4 regions of the Flavobacterium sp. PL12 genome follow, and region 2 is predicted to be linked to each of the others. Evidence: riboswitches for the same ligand, from Rfam matches in the RefSeq annotation. Region 2 holds a riboswitch; each other region holds the start of a gene.
What was found. A riboswitch is a leader RNA that binds a small molecule or an ion and turns the genes downstream of it on or off. The one in region 2 is predicted to bind S-adenosylmethionine.

Region 1 (4,177 bases), on a different contig from region 2:
TCAGCTAAATGTACTTATTGTTGGCGGCGGAAATGTAGGATTAGAAAAATTATCTTTTTTATTAAAATCTAGCCCGAAAGCTATCGTTGAAGTTGTAGCTCCGCGATTTTTACCAGAATTAGTCGATTTAGTACATCAACATGATTCGGTAAAACTGACAATGAAAAAATTCAGGAAAAGAATGCTTAAAAAAAGGCATTTGGTTATTGCTTGCACGGATGATTTAGAAGTCAATAAGAAGATCTACAACTTATCAAGAGAAAGATATTTGCTGTGCAATATCGCTGATACGCCTCAATTGTGTGATTATTATCTGGGCGGAATTGTCACTAAAGGCAACGTAAAAATTGCTATATCAACTAATGGTAAATCTCCGACAACAGCTAAAAGGCTGCGACAATTTTTTGAAGAAGTAATCCCAGATGATATTAATAAAATGGTAGAAAACTTAAATGAATATCGGAAAACATTGAAAGGAAACTTTGAAGAAAAAGTTGAAAAAATGAATAAGATTACTGAAACGTTAAAAAATATATAAAAAGTTCCTGTAGATTTAAAGGAATGATAAAAATCATAAAAAGGAGAAGCAAATATTCGTTTCTTTGTAAACTCAAAAAATGACTATAAATAGTAATGTAATGATTAAAACTGATATTCTTATAATAGGAGCTGGTCCAACAGGTTTATTTGCTGTTTTTGAAGCCGGTTTGTTAAAGTTAAAATGCCACATACTAGATGCGTTGCCACAAGCAGGAGGGCAACTTTCAGAATTATACCCTAAAAAACCAATATACGATATTCCAGGATTTCCAGAAGTTTTAGCTGGGGATTTAGTTGATAACTTAATGGAACAAATTAAGCAGTTTGAACCTGGATTTACGTTAGGAGAACGAGCAGAAACAATAGAAAAGCAAGATGATGGAACTTTTATAGTTACATCTAATAAAGGAACACAATTTCACGCTCCAGTAATTGCGATTGCAGGTGGTTTAGGAAGTTTTGAACCAAGAAAACCACTTATTGATGGGATTAATTTCTATGAAGATAAAGGAATTAAATATTTTATAAAAGATCCAGAGGAATTTAGAGATAAGAAAGTTGTTATCGCTGGAGGTGGAGATTCTGCTTTAGATTGGAGTATTTTCCTGTCTAATATTGCTTCAGAAGTAACGTTAGTTCATCGAAGAAACGAATTCAGAGGTGCTCTAGATTCTGTTGAAAAAGTACAAGAATTAAAAGATGCTGGAAAAATAAGATTAATCACACCGGCAGAGGTTATCGGTATAAATGGCGCCGAACATATCGAATCGGTTGTTTTAGATGAAAACGGAGCACAAAGAACAATTGCTACAGATTTCTTTATTCCACTTTTTGGTCTTACACCTAAATTAGGTCCTATTGGAGATTGGGGATTAGAAATTGAAAAGAATGCAATCAAAGTAAATAATGCTTTAGATTATCAAACTAATATTCCGGGTATTTTTGCAATAGGTGACGTAAATATCTATCCAGGAAAATTAAAATTAATACTTTGTGGCTTCCACGAAGCAACTTTAATGTGTCAAGCTGCATACCAGATCATAAATCCAGGTAAGAAATATGTTCTAAAATACACTACGGTTGCTGGAGTAGACGGCTTTGATGGAACTCGTAAAGAAGCTCCAAAAGCAGTGGTTAAAGCAATAGTTTAACAATTTCCCATAAAATAGTTAAAAAATATAGCGTTATTACTTGCAAGTAGTAGCGCTATGTCTTTACTTTGCATTGTTCATATATTTATTGACAGTTATCACGAAAGGCGGAGGGAAAGACCCAATGAAACCTTAGCAACCCTTTATCTTTTAAAGAAGGTGCTACATTCTACTTTATGCTGAATTTATTTCAGTAATTAAGATAGATAACACACGAATACTCACAGCAGTATTTCTCAAAATTTTTCTTGATAACATATCGATATTTAGCCCACTGAATTAATTTCAGTTTTAGGAGCGAATTATTATGCTTTTTTGCTAATAATTTTCCCGCTGTTCACTGTATCTTTTTATACTGAAATAAATTCAGCATAAAAAGGATGCCGTTTCCATCGGGGCTAAGCAGTTTATATATTGAATTTTTGTTAGTATTAATAAAATGTACAGATCTCTATAACAAAGAGGTTTTTAAGAAATAAACGATTATGTCAGATATTCAAAAGGCCATAAAAGAGAGAATTCTTATTCTTGATGGCGCAATGGGAACTATGTTACAACGCTACAATTTCTCCGAAGAAGATTTTCGTGGAGAGCGTTTTAAAGATTTCCCACATTCACTTAAAGGAAATAATGATTTACTATCACTGACCCAACCCAAAGCGATAAAAGAAGTTCATGCTAAATATTTTGATGCAGGAGCAGACATCATAGAAACGAACACTTTTTCGAGTACCACTATTGGAATGGCTGATTATCATCTCCAAGATTTTGTATACGAAATGAATTTTCAATCTGCAAAAATTGCTCGCGAAGTTGCTGATGACTTTACCGCTAGAAATCCAGAGAAACCTCGTTTTGTAGCAGGTTCAGTAGGACCAACAAATAGAACGGCAAGTATGTCGCCAGATGTGAATGATCCAGGGTATAGAGCAGTAACTTTTGATGATTTGCGCAAAGCTTACAAGCAGCAAGTAGAAGCCTTGATGGATGGTGGCTGCGATATATTACTTGTAGAAACTATTTTCGACACCTTGAATGCTAAAGCAGCGCTTTTTGCTATTGAAGAAGTCAAAGACGAACGCAATATTGAAATCCCAATCATGGTTTCAGGAACAATTACCGATGCATCAGGAAGAACACTTTCAGGACAAACGGTTGAAGCATTTTTAGTTTCAGTTTCACACATTCCATTATTAAGTGTAGGTTTCAATTGTGCGCTTGGAGCTGACTTATTGAAACCATACTTGCAAACATTATCTCATAACACATCATTTAATGTTTCGGCGCATCCTAATGCAGGATTGCCAAATGCTTTTGGAGAATACGATGAAACACCAGAAGAAATGCAAGCCCAAATCAAAACGTATTTAGACGATAATTTAGTAAATATAATAGGTGGTTGTTGTGGAACAACTCCACAACACATCAAGTTGATTGCAGATATTGCTAAGGATTATAAACCAAGAGTTTCGACTGCGGTGATGTAAAACACTAATAACCTTTGTCAAAGTTTTAAACTTATAAATGGAGAGTTTTGACTGTTATGATGTAAATCTTTTTTTATTTAGAAATGAATTAAAAATTAGAAGCTATGTTAAAAAAAATCAATGCATTATTTGTACTTTTTAGTTTGATGTTTTTTTCAAGTTGTAAGCAAGAAATCAAAATTGATAGCGGTCGAGAATTAATTATTCAAAATATAAATGTTTTGTTAGATTCTGTTGAGCGTTTTGATACAAGTAAAATGCCTACTTCAGAAGAGTTTAAAAACGTTAAAATTGAGCAGATAAAAATAGGGTTAATTGATTCTGTTTTAGTTCAAAATATAAAAGACTACAATTCAAGTTTCATTATTAATAGAAATGATTTAGTTAATTTCAAATCAAATTATAATATAGAGATAGTAAAGGTTAATAATGATGATATCAATTTTTTGTTTGTGAGTTTTTCAAATTTCAAAGTTGACAAGTACAAAGCGACTATCGATGTTAAAAAAATGATTGGAATAGCTATGACCAAGGACAGATATTATTTTACAAAAGAAAATGGACATTGGGTGTTTGTCAGTAAAAAAAATATTGGAATAGGATAAATCATTTGCGAGTGCGAGAGTCTAGCTCGTGTCCACAAGGAGACTAAACGTGCTCAAGAAATAAAAGCATCAAGTGAGTCATTCCGAGGAACGACGGAATCGCATCACGAGAGCAACTAGTAGGATTGCTTCGTTCCTCGCAATGACAGAGAATACCCTGCGAGCGCGAGCGTCATGCTCGTGCCCACAAGGAGAATAAATATTTTCCAAGAAAAAAGCTATAGAGGAGATCATTCTGGCAAGTTGAGAGGAATTACGCAAAGGAATCGCATCATAAGGGCAAAGAAATAGGATTGCTTCGTTCCTCGCAATGACAGAGTACAAAACTGCGTGAGGGATAGTAGCGGCATCCTTTTGTGAAGCGATAGCGAAACAAAAGATATAGCGGATAGCC
Region 2 (4,177 bases):
AATATTACGAGAACCTAATTCTAAAGCGACTGACTTAGAAAAGCCGATAACTCCAGCCTTAGAAGCTGCATAATTCGTTTGACCTGCATTTCCTTTTACTCCTACTACTGAACTCATATTAATAATCGAACCAGCACGTTTCTTCAAGAAGGTCTTTTGAATGGCTTTTGTCATATTAAATACTGATTTTAAATTCACATCAATTACTTTGTCAAAATCTTCTTCAGACATTCGCATTAGTAAGTTATCTTTAGTGATTCCAGCATTGTTTATCAAAATATCAACTGTTCCAAATTCTGCTAAAACAGCCTCTACAAAAGTTTGTGCTTGATTGAAATCAGCAGCATCAGATTGATATCCTTTTGCCTTGATTCCAAGAGCATTTAGTTCGTTTTCTAAGGCTAAAGCTGATTCGACAGAAGAACTGTATGTAAACGCTACATTTGCTCCATGCTTAGCAAAAACTTCTGCAATTCCTTTTCCTATTCCGCGACTTGCGCCAGTAATTATAGCTACTTTTCCTTCTAGTAATTTCATATTCTAAAACTTAGTTTAATTTTTATTTGGAGCTTTTCCTGCTATTCGCTACAATCTTTTATTTATGTCATTGCTTCGTTCCGCGCAATCAACAAAAATAAAAGGATTTTCACTTCTATCAGGGCTATTTTATATCTGCCAAATATATAATATTTACTTTTTTAAAAAAAATTGAAATCCATATACATTAATGTAAATGCCTTGTTTTAATTTTAAATCAGTCGATTAATCCATTTATCCCAGAAATTAACATAAATAGCAAACAATGTAAAAATAAGTAACAGTAAATGATACCAAGCATTAGAAATCAAATCGAAAAAATTTAACTGACCATTAGCAAAACTTAATATTAATAAAACTTGAGCACCATAAGGTAAAATTCCTTGTATTACGCAAGAGAATATATCTAAAATTGTAGCAGTTTTTCTCGCATCAAGTTGATATTCATCGTTAATTTCTTTCGCTATTGTTCCTGTGATTACAATGGATACCGTGTTGTTAGCAATTGCAAGATTAGTGAGACCAACTAAAGTTCCAATTCCCATTTGCGCTGATTTTTTACTTTTAATTCGTTTTTTGACTTGGAATAAAACATAATCAATTCCGCCTGCTTTTTCCACCATTGCAGCTAATCCGCCAGAAAGCATAGATAACAAGAATATCTCCGTCATACTTGTAAATCCTTCATATATCTTTTGAGCAAAAACCATAAGCGTTAAGTCACCACTAAAATATCCGATCAGTCCAGCAAATAAAGTTCCTATAATCAAAGTAGAAAAAACGTTTACTCCAATGACTGCAAGAACAATGACTAATACGTAAGGTAAAATTGTAAGCCAATTAAAGTCATTTACGGGAATGGTAACCGGAACAATCTCAGAGTTTAATCCTAAGTAAAAAAACAATGCAATCGTTACAATAGCTGCGGGTAGAGCTATAAATAAATTGATTTTGAATTTATCTTTCAGTTTACAGCCTAATGATTGAGTTGCGGCAATTGTTGTATCTGAAATCATTGAAAGATTGTCTCCTAACATAGAACCTCCTAGCAATGCACCAGAAATTAGTGGTAAAGATGCACCGCTTGTCGTCGCTAAAGTAACAGCAATGGGACCAATAGCAACTATAGCACCTACAGAAGTACCTGTCGCTGTAGAAAGAAAGGCTGCTATTAGAAAAATTCCTAGCGGGAAATAAGCAACATCAATATTATTAATACCTAGACTTACAACTGCATCAACTCCGCCGGTAGCTTTACTTACCACAGCAAAAGCTCCAGCCAAAAGATAAATAAGACACATAGTCATAATTTTGCTTTCTCCGCAACCAGCAATTAATGTATTTACTTTTTCTTGCGTTGAATTTTTAAATAGTAGGAATGCTGCTATTATACCTACTAATACAGCAACCGGTGAAGGAAGAGCATAGAAATCATTCAGAAAAATGCCAACTCCTAGAAAAGTAGCGATAAAAATAAATAAAGGAATTAGTGCGAATGGGTTACCATTATTTTTTGCATTTTGGATCATAATCAATTTTTGAATTAAAATTGTTACGACGATAAACTAAAAAGCTAAATGGGAATAAAAACAACATTTTTTCCAAAGGATTTGGCTTATCGTTTTAGCACCTTGCTCGTTGTTGCAGGTTGCTATCTCATAATTGAGATTCGTGATAACGGTTGCAAAAGTAGTTCATATTTCATTATAAAAACAAACAAAAATTAGCATTTATTATTATTATTATTATTATAAAACAAAAAAGACCTTACCGAAGTAAAGTCTTTAAGAGATAATAGTATATTTATTGGTTATAACTTAAAAAGCTACATTCCATTTTGGCAATCTTCCATTTTCATCTAAGAAATTTTGTAATACTTGACCTTCCACTGCAGTTGGTATTGCTTTACTTTTATCATTAAAAGTTTCGTACCAAACCACTTCTAAAGTAGTAATATCTTCTATTTTCATTTGCGCTGGCCAAGAATATTTTCTTCCTGTTTTTGCAAATTGGTGTCCTTCAACAATTTTGTCATTTAAACCACCATTTTTAATTTTCAAAGTTCCGTCATTTTGAACGGTTCCAGTAGAACCTACCATAATTAGCTCTTTCTCTTCTCCAACAGCATAAACTAGAAATACGCCAGAACCTTCTGATGCATTGCAAACTTCTGCTAAACTATCTTCTGCTGTAAATGAAAACTGATTGGTAACTTTGAATTTTTTTAATTCCTTGTACATATATTATATTTTTATTTGAATTGGCTTCCTCAAATAGAGCTCTAAAAATCTTGAGCAGTATCTAAACCATTCGTTTACGTTTGTTATTTATTAAAAAAACTATAAATCATCTATTTTTAATAAAGTGCAAAGGTATTCTTTAATTCCATTTTATAATAAAAAAGCCTCACAAAATGCGAGGCTTTTAAAATATTTGTATTTAGAAAAAGATTATCCTAAAACTTCTTTTACTTTTTTACCAATCTCAGCTGGAGAATCCACTACGTGAATACCGCATTCTCTCATGATTTGTTTTTTAGCTTCCGCAGTATCGTCAGATCCACCAACAATCGCACCGGCGTGTCCCATTGTACGTCCTGCTGGAGCAGTAACTCCTGCAATGAAACCGACAACTGGTTTACGATTACCATCAGCTTTAATCCAATGAGCAGCATCAGCTTCTAATTGTCCACCAATTTCACCTATCATTACGATACATTCTGTTTCTGGGTCATTCATTAACAACTCTACTGCTTCTTTTGTAGTAGTTCCAATAATTGGATCTCCACCAATTCCGATAGCAGTTGTGATTCCTAAACCTTGTTTTACAACTTGGTCAGCAGCTTCATAAGTTAAAGTTCCTGATTTAGAAACAATACCTATAGTTCCTTTTTTGAATACGAAACCTGGCATAATACCAACTTTAGCTTCACCAGGAGTAATAATTCCAGGACAATTAGGACCTATTAATCTTGCATTTCTTTCTTTAACATAACTGTTTGCTTTAATCATGTCAGCAACAGGAATTCCTTCTGTAATTGCAATAATTACTTTAATACCTGCATCTGCAGCTTCCATAATTGCATCAGCAGCAAATGCTGGCGGTACAAAAATGATAGTTGTGTCAGCTCCTGCTTGTTCAACAGCATCTTTTACAGTATTGAAAACAGGTCTGTCTAAGTGAGTTGTTCCACCTTTTCCAGGAGTTACACCACCGACAACGTTAGTTCCGTACTCAATCATTTGAGAAGCATGGAAAGTTCCTTCACTTCCTGTAAAACCTTGAACAATTATTTTGGAATCTTTATTAACTAAAACACTCATGATATATTATTTTATGTAGTTTTTAAAATTGTTATGCAAAAGTATAAAATTGTAAGCAGTAAATGGGTATCGCCTATTCAGTATTTTAGTACTTAATTATGATAATTGACTCATTTGATATCCTCGATACAATTTATTGTCTTTTATTTCCCAAATAACAATAAAATGCGCCAATAGCATTTCTTCTCTTGGGTTTTCAATCGTTTTCACAAAATGAGAATATCGTACAGAAACTATATCCTGTTCTGCAATAATGTGACTAATTCTAACTTTCGAACGAACATAAGCTTTACTTAATTCGCCTGAAAGATTTAGTA
Region 3 (4,177 bases), on a different contig from region 2:
ACGGTTTAGTGTATCACGAGGCTTTAGGTAGAGCGGCTTTTATAGCCAAGGTGAGAATTGAAGGCTTGCGAGATTTTGGAGCAGCCTTAAGCCCTTTTAATGCTTTTCAAATAATTCAAGGTTTAGAAACTTTGCCAATTAGAATTCAAAGACATAGCGAAAATGCTTTGGCTTTAGCCGAATGGTTAGAAAGTCACGAAGAGGTTGCTTGGGTAAATTACCCTGGATTGATGTCTAGTAAGTATTATGATTTAGGGCAGAAATATTTACCTAAAGGTCAAAGTGGAGTAGTAACTTTTGGTTTAAAAGGTGGCTTTGAAGCAGCTAAAAAAGTAGCGGATGAAACTAAAGTATTCTCACTTCTAGCTAACATTGGCGATACAAAATCTTTAATAATACATCCGGCAAGTACAACGCACCAACAATTATCAGCAACGGAGCAAATTGCTGCAGGAGTTCCAAATGACTTAATTAGATTATCTGTTGGTTTAGAAGATATTCAAGATCTAATTCAAGACCTAAAACAAGTATTTGAAAATATAAAACAGGCTCAGCTAGTTTAAAGAGAAACCTGTTTTTCTTTGAATGTTTAAATTTTAAATGAAGGACTTCTGTAAATTCAGAAGTCTTTTTTTATATGATTGATGAGTTATATAAGAGAAAATATTTGACTTGTCAACATCGAAATATAATTCCCTACGAAAGCAATAAAATTGGTAAGAAATTATATAAGTTTTAAAACTAATTGTGTAACCTTTTTAGCAAAAGATTAAACTAAATTTGCTGAACAAGAAAAAAGAGCGAATAACTATCTTGTTAGCTTCTCTTTTTGATTATAACGTAATGTGGGTATTTATAAATAATTAAACTAAAATTTTATTATGGAATCAAAAGAATTATTGGATACAATGGAAAATTCGACCAAAGTGAATAATAGAATTGGAGATCACAAATGGGATAAATATCTAGATGATTATTTTAACTATTTTAAAGAATATAAAAAGCATTACAATAAATCAGTTGAAGGAAATAGTAAGTCACTATCAATATATCCTTATATGCAGCAAAAATGGGAGTCTCTGAAAAGAAGAATCAGTAGAGCGCATAAGTATAATCGCTTAAATGATAAACAAATTGAAAGGCTGATTGTTATGAAAATTAAGGAATATTAATTTAAAGTTATTAATCCGTTAAATCCGTTAATCACATTAGGAGAATGCGAAAATAATTTCGATATTTGAGTAAATAAAAAATAAACATGGAATTTAAAATTAGTAATACGTTTATGGTCGGTCAGGATAAATCCTGAGGGTAGTTTATTGCGTAATTTTAAATCGAAATTATAATAAATAAGCTTCCCAGGTAACGGGAGGCTTTTTTTATAAATAGTCGTGTAACATTTTTTTAATAGAATATAGTCAAAACAGATGAATAGAATAAAAAATCATAATAGTAGCAAGCTAGCAGTCACAAAAATAATTTGTGTCATTATGATGCTGCGTATGAATGTCTGTTAAATCCAAATGTGAAAGTTTAAAGCATAGCTTAAAACCCTTTTGGATATAAATCTAAAAGGGTTTTTGCTTTTAGAAATAAATGAAATAAGTAAAAAAATGAATATTATAAACCTAACAACTAATTAATTATGAGTGCCACTAAGTACGTAGCAAAAACATTTCAGTTATTAAAAAATCTTAATTTCAGAAATAAAAGAAAGAAGAGTAATGACTTTATAAATGAGTTAATCGATTCTAGATTCGGAGTTTCAATAAATGATAATTTATCACAGACAAAAGTGCCAAATTCATTGCTTTTTTTAATGTATTCAAAAGAGAATGAAACTTTATTTATTTAAAAAACGGGATTTTAATTTCCTCCATTTTAAAGTAGAAAAAACGTGCACTGCTTATTCAAATTAGAGATTGTAAAATCTATCGTTATATTTATTTTGCGAGAATAGGCAGTGTACTTTTCATTTTTAGAATGTAAAAATTAGGAATCAAAAGAGGCAAAAGTTTTGTTTTTAAAAATAATTACAGTTAATTTGCTGCTTTAAGTTCACACTTGTATTGAAATGTTATAAAGAAAGGCAGAGGGATTAGACCCGATGAAGCCTTAGCAACCCTTCGATTTATCGAAGAAGGTGCTGCATTCTACCTCGAACTGAAATTATTTCAGTTACATGGAAAGATAACAATAAGAATTCGTCTAGACACCTAACATCTAGCTTTCTTTCTAATATTTCCAGACACAAATCAAAAATCATTAAAGATTTGAAATTGGAAAATAAACCTTCATTAATTACATTACAAGATTTCACCACACATAATGGTGCTTTCTATGCTACACTTAACTTAAGTTATCAGGTTTTTGGTGCTGCTTTGCACACCGCTCCTATAATTTTAATCAATCACGCTTTAACTGGAAACTCACAGGTAATAGGAGAATCTGGTTGGTGGAATGAAATAGTAGGAGTTGATAAAACAATCGATACTAGAAAATATACAATCATCGCTTTTGATGTTCCAGGTAATGGTTTTAATTCAGCTACAATCGAGAATTACAGAGATTTTATTGCCAGAGATATTGCTAAAATTTTTCTGGAAGGACTTCGTGTCTTAAAAGTTGATCAACTTTTTGCGCTTATCGGTGGATCTGTAGGAGGAGGAATAGGTTGGGAAATTTTAGCCTTAGAACCAAAACTAACACAAAATTTTATTCCCATTGCTACCGATTGGAAAGCTACTGATTGGTTGATTGCTAACTGTTACTTGCAAGAGCAAATATTAAACAATTCCAAGAAACCTATAGAAGACGCGCGCATTCACGCAATGTTGTGCTACCGAACTCCTGAATCTTTTAAAGAAAAATTTAATAGAGATATCAATGTACAACTTGAAACCTTTCAAGTAGAGAGTTGGCTGAATTATCACGGAGAAAAATTGGAGAAAAGATTTCAGTTAGCTGCGTACAAGATGATGAATCAACTATTAAAAACGATTGATATCACTCGGAATCGAGAATCTTTAGAATCACTGATTTCTAAAGTCGATGCCAATATTTATATCGTAGGAATCAATTCTGATTTATTTTTTACGGCAAAGGAGAATAAAGAAACATACAACGATATTAAAAAATTTAAAAATAATGTATTCTATAGTGAGATTGACTCGCAGCATGGACACGATGCTTTCTTGATGGAATACGAACAATTAGACAATTTATTAGAAGTAGTCTTCAAAAATAAAAAACAAATGAAAATATTAAAATTTGGTGGAAAATCTTTAGCAAACGGTGAAGGGATTAATACGGTTCTAAATATTATTGAAAGTAAAATAAAGCAAGAAGAAAAAGTTGCAGTTGTTGTATCAGCAAGAGGAAAAGCTACTGATGAGCTAGATGATATTTTAACCATCGCTGTAAAAAATGGTAATTACAAACCACTTCTTGAGAGTTTTAAAAAATATCAAAAAGATGGATTTGAATCAATTGATTTTTCTGTTGAATTTGAAAAATTAGATAAGCTTTTTGAAGGCGTAAGTTTAATAGGCGATTACAGCACTAAAATTCAAGATCAAATTTTAGCGCAAGGAGAAGTGCTTTCTGCTAAATTACTTGTGTTTTTATTGAACGAAAGAGGTATTCTTGCAAAATTCGCCGATACCCGTGAATTGATAGTGACAGATTCGAATTTTGGGGATGCTCAACCTATTGAAGCTGCTTCGAAAAAGAATATCATCCAGATTTTTAAAGAAAATGAAGATGCCGTTTTAGTAATTACAGGTTTTATTGGTGCAAATGCAAAACAGGAGACCACTACTTTAGGTAGAAATGGAAGTAATTACACAGCTTCACTAATAGCAAATTTCATCAATGCTGAGGAACTACAAAATTTCACGCATGTTGATGGAATATATACTGCAAATCCAGATTTAGTTCTAGATGCTAAGAAGATAGATCACCTGACTTTTAATGAAGCTAATGAGTTGGCTAATTTTGGAGCAACAATTTTACATGCTAAGACTATCATTCCTTTATTAGAAAAAAATATCCCGCTTCGTATTTTAAATACTTTCAATCACGAAAATAAAGGAACTTTAATTACTGCTAATGCTGCAGGAGCTGGTATAAAAACACTTTCTGTTTTAAAAAATGTAGCTCTAGTGAATCTTGAAGG
Region 4 (4,177 bases), on a different contig from region 2:
TTTGATTTTTCCAGGCAAATAGTCTCGTCTTGAAACACTATTACTGTGCGATTTTGATCAAGGTCTTCCATCAACAGTTCTATTAGATGAATAATTGCTTTTTTAAGAAGTGGCTCAGCTACTGGAAATTTAGGATACTGAATAAACTCTAAGGTAACCGATGGCTCTTCTTGTCCCAGAAAAACAATTTCACATAGTGCAAGTTTTACGCTCAGCACTACATCAAATTCTTTTTTAATTTGTTGCTGTCTGTTATATAGCTTCTTTTTAAAGTCACTTATTAAAATAATTTCATCCGAATAGCCTTTATACAAACCAATGGTGGCTTGAGCGGTAAAGGTCTTTGAAACACTACTTTTTATATTCATTCTTTTTAGTTAAATTTACAATCTCCATAAACTTTCTCATTATACCATAAAGCATCTCGATGCAACTTATAATACATGTCTAAACCACTAACTGTATAATGTACATAGGTATCATCTAATTTAATAACTCGAGGATTGAGGTTGAATTTTTCAGGTTCATTATAACAAAGGTTCTTAAATAATCTGAAATTAGTTTCTTTTTCAAATTCAGTTAAATCTGGATCACTGTACCAAATATAATTCCCTTTTTCAATAATCATTCCTTTTAACCAATTGGTATTGTCACAATCTGGATGTTCAATATTTACGTTGTAAGAATTCGTATTTCGAACGCCTTCAATTTGTCTTTCATCAATAAAGGCAAAATCATCATTCAATTTCATGCCAAAAGGAATTAGCACGTCAGCAGCAAAAGCTTCTAATCGAAATGCAGGCATACACATTTCGGCTGCAATTAATAGCACACCATTTGTTTGTCCGCCATAATTATATGTGGTTACAAAATTCTCTATGGATTGAAAGCATTTTACAATACTTGAAACTTTAATCACTAATGTCGAAAAAACTGGTTTTAAAAAATCGGAATCGGTATACGTCAGCATATTTATGTGTACTTTATAATTCATAATCCGTCCTGTCCTTCTTGAAAAGAATGACAATGAGGATCGTAGAAATGACTATTTATTTAATAAAATGTTGGGTAGATTGTGCGATAATATGACCATTTAAATCTAGCAAAACTCCACCATAGGGGATACTATTCATAAATCTTGATTTATTATTCTCTTTCGGTAAGTAATGAGCTGAATCTGAACTTAGAATCAAGGCTAAATCCTTGGGTTGATTTGAATCAATACTGATTTTTTCATAAACCTTTTCAAAATGATAGAGTAGTAGCGACTCTTTTTGAGTTTTATCTTCTAATATTTCACTAGCAATTGATAATACGCTTCCGGGTAAGTGGCTTGCTGAAGCTTCATCTTCAACTAAGTGAATAGGAATTTGTGTGTAACAAGGCGATTTAGGATGTTTTAAAATAAAATAAGGGAATTTACCGTAATACCCAGAAATCCTATTAATAGTGTAAGCAAGGTCATCATCAAGTAGTAAAGTTTTACAGTTGAAGTTTTGTAAATCTCGCCTAGTTTTTTCATCTTTTTTCGTATTCCAGATGAGTATAAAACGGGCTTGGGTCTCTACTTTGAAAGTACCACTTCCTTCATGTAGACTAAATGTTTTTCCTGTGAATTGTTTTTCACTATCAAATAACAAAATCTCGTCAGGAGTTACTCCGGTAAAATCAAGTTGTGTTGTGAGAGCGCTGTGGCTGATTTCGATTCCTAATGGAGTGAATTTGTCCTCAATCATTGGAGACACAACTAAATTGCGATTTTCGCAACTATGCCATTGTGTTTTTAAGCCTACATAATGATCAATATCGCTACCTGATTGGTGCTTTAGGATTTCTTTTAACTGAATACTTTTAGTATACATAACATAACAATTTTAAATTATAGTTTTTGCTATGTCGTAAAATGCGATAAAGAATTGTGGTTTCTCAATACATTTGAACGACTGTCCCGCATTCTAAGCCACCGTGTCTTGAGTTGATCGGTTGGCATTACACAAATGTGTAATTCTTGATGCTTTGACAAATATTATAAAAAAAAATCGAGATATGCAAGTTATACCTTGTTGTAACATATTACAGTTTTACATTTTATATTTTGGATAGAGTAAACAATGAAAAAATATGAACTGTCAATAATCACTACTATAAAATTCATTCACAGAACTACAATATCAAATTTTATATGTAATTTTCTTTGTCTGTAGTTAAAATTCTTAAAAATAACTTGATGATTTTAAACTGATAAATGTTAAATATTGTAGATCAATAAGGAGTATAAAAATCTAATATTTTAAAATTATTGTAAACTGTTTAGCGCTGCTTTTTAAAGAATGCTAATTACTCTAATTTTTATTGATTGAAATAGTATCATTATTATAAGAATTATAAATTCTGAGAATAAATTGTAAAGATTACAAAGCGTTTAATGCCTTTCTAAAATGGCATATTAGACTTGTCAATCTCTATCATGATATTTTTCTTTAAATTTTTTTCATCGCACTTAAAATTACTACATTCATAAATGTCGTGAACAATTCCCTCTTTGATATCAAAAATTAAATCAAAATAATTATTGGAATTGTTTCCAATAAAAGAGTAACCTTTACAATTGAAGTTACAGCTTTGAGAGTTACACGAACCACTATGTCTAGTTAGATAAGTGTCGCCAGCATCAAGAAGTTCATTAAAAGCATCATCAAGTTTGCCGATGAAATCTCCCTTTGTGAAATGTTGATAAGTGAAACTTACATCCAAAATTGAGTTTATCATACTTATGTCTAGCTTCTCAAAAAAGTGTAATACAGTATTTGCTTGCGTATTTAAAGGAGTTTTTTCCTGTGTTGTTATAATATATTTTTTATTCTCTGTGAAAAAAGTAACATCACCGATGGATGAGAGTTGCTTTAGCAATTTAATTTTAACTTGATCCATGGGTTTTAAGTATTTTGAACTGTTGTTTTATTTAATCTTCACTAAAAATTAAAATCTAGTTAATAATTACTACTATTCTATTCAACTACGAAAAGAAAGTCTTTAATTTGGATAATATGCGTTTATTTTCTTTTCTTCTACTAAACATTGAAAATGTTGACTCGTTTTTCTCAAGTGATTACGCAACCTATTATAGGTGTATTTTTCAAAAATAGTTTCAATGATTATTTGTGAGTTGGAACTAATTCGAGGATTAAAATTAAAACCAATAGCGCAATCAATAATATAATGGTTGGAATACAACAGTCTGTCGTGCGATTTTAATTCATCGACATTGTTCTGTATAATTCTAATTTCTGAAGTTGAATATTTTTGTTGTAAAAAATTATATACATCAACTTTATTAAAATTTACCTTGTTTAGAAAATCAGTATAAAAGTGTTTTAGCGTTTTTTTATTCTTTGAAATTGCTTTTATCAAAGGATAAACACTATTCTCATAAAATTCAGGTTTATCAAGTAAATAGGAATCGTTTACTATGATTTTGTTTAATGGAATTAATTTTCGAATGTTTTCCATGGTGTTTTCCCATCCCGCAAATTTCTCGCTCAAATCAATCTTAAAATGACATATTCTAACAATATTTTCTATTTTGTCCTTATAGTTACTTATTGAAAAACAAAGTGCGCCTTTGCGTTCCGCCTCGCCGAACCAATCCTCATCCTTTTGTGTAAAAATTAAAGTTTGATCACATTTTGACCTTTCAAAAAAATGTTCTTTAATTGATTTTATAGCAATAGGACTGCTGTAAATACTGCGAGCATGGAAAAATGGATTTTCATTTTTAAGAGTTTCCATTTTTTCTATGGATTCAATTTCACAATCAATGAACCATTCTACTTCTGCATACTCTTTTAGAATCGTAGCTACAATTTTCTGTGAAGCCGAAAGCATATTTTCATTATATCTGCCATGAAAGTCATCTAAAAACTCCTTTTCGATATACAACTCCATATCTTAATTATTTTGTTCTTGATTCAATTTCATCAAGTCAAATTGCAAACGAGTAGTTTCATCATAAAAACCAGGTCCAAAAGTATCACTTAGGTTTCCATTAGCTCTAATTTCAATAGGCTTGACTTTAGGTTCCGTTGCTGTGACATATTTATCAGCATTGAAATAATAAATAATCGATTTATCGGTTCCAACTTTCTTACTGGCAGTTAAAAATTGTAATTTGCGTATG

Region 1: linked by a shared signal. The riboswitch ahead of RCH19_RS06950 (homocysteine S-methyltransferase family protein) and the one ahead of RCH19_RS04610 (Na+/H+ antiporter NhaC family protein) in region 2 are both predicted to bind S-adenosylmethionine.
Region 3: linked by a shared signal. The riboswitch ahead of thrA (bifunctional aspartate kinase/homoserine dehydrogenase I) and the one ahead of RCH19_RS04610 (Na+/H+ antiporter NhaC family protein) in region 2 are both predicted to bind S-adenosylmethionine.
Region 4: linked by a shared signal. The riboswitch ahead of RCH19_RS11270 (hypothetical protein) and the one ahead of RCH19_RS04610 (Na+/H+ antiporter NhaC family protein) in region 2 are both predicted to bind S-adenosylmethionine.

The regions. Positions count from the first base shown of each region.
Region 1 is NZ_JBANDI010000011.1:62,604-66,780, forward strand. It holds gene RCH19_RS06940 (bifunctional precorrin-2 dehydrogenase/sirohydrochlorin ferrochelatase) at 1-538, shown strand, start outside; gene RCH19_RS06945 (NAD(P)/FAD-dependent oxidoreductase) at 639-1,691, shown strand; SAM riboswitch class I at 1,784-1,904, shown strand; gene RCH19_RS06950 (homocysteine S-methyltransferase family protein) at 2,177-3,178, shown strand; gene RCH19_RS06955 (hypothetical protein) at 3,283-3,783, shown strand.
Region 2 is NZ_JBANDI010000006.1:78,491-82,667, reverse strand. It holds gene fabG (3-oxoacyl-[acyl-carrier-protein] reductase) at 1-537, opposite strand, end outside; gene RCH19_RS04610 (Na+/H+ antiporter NhaC family protein) at 750-2,066, opposite strand; SAM-I-IV-variant riboswitch at 2,123-2,220, opposite strand; gene RCH19_RS04605 (hypothetical protein) at 2,355-2,777, opposite strand; gene sucD (succinate--CoA ligase subunit alpha) at 2,988-3,860, opposite strand; gene RCH19_RS04595 (nuclear transport factor 2 family protein) at 3,957-4,177, opposite strand, start outside.
Region 3 is NZ_JBANDI010000011.1:47,013-51,189, forward strand. It holds gene RCH19_RS06880 (O-acetylhomoserine aminocarboxypropyltransferase/cysteine synthase family protein) at 1-563, shown strand, start outside; gene RCH19_RS06885 (hypothetical protein) at 882-1,172, shown strand; SAM riboswitch class I at 2,075-2,197, shown strand; gene thrA (bifunctional aspartate kinase/homoserine dehydrogenase I) at 2,280-4,177, shown strand, end outside.
Region 4 is NZ_JBANDI010000023.1:18,287-22,463, reverse strand. It holds gene RCH19_RS11280 (hypothetical protein) at 1-368, opposite strand, end outside; gene RCH19_RS11275 (hypothetical protein) at 374-994, opposite strand; gene RCH19_RS11270 (hypothetical protein) at 1,050-1,862, opposite strand; SAM-I-IV-variant riboswitch at 1,922-2,020, opposite strand; gene RCH19_RS11265 (hypothetical protein) at 2,434-2,931, opposite strand; gene RCH19_RS11260 (hypothetical protein) at 3,034-3,945, opposite strand; gene RCH19_RS11255 (DUF3696 domain-containing protein) at 3,949-4,177, opposite strand, start outside.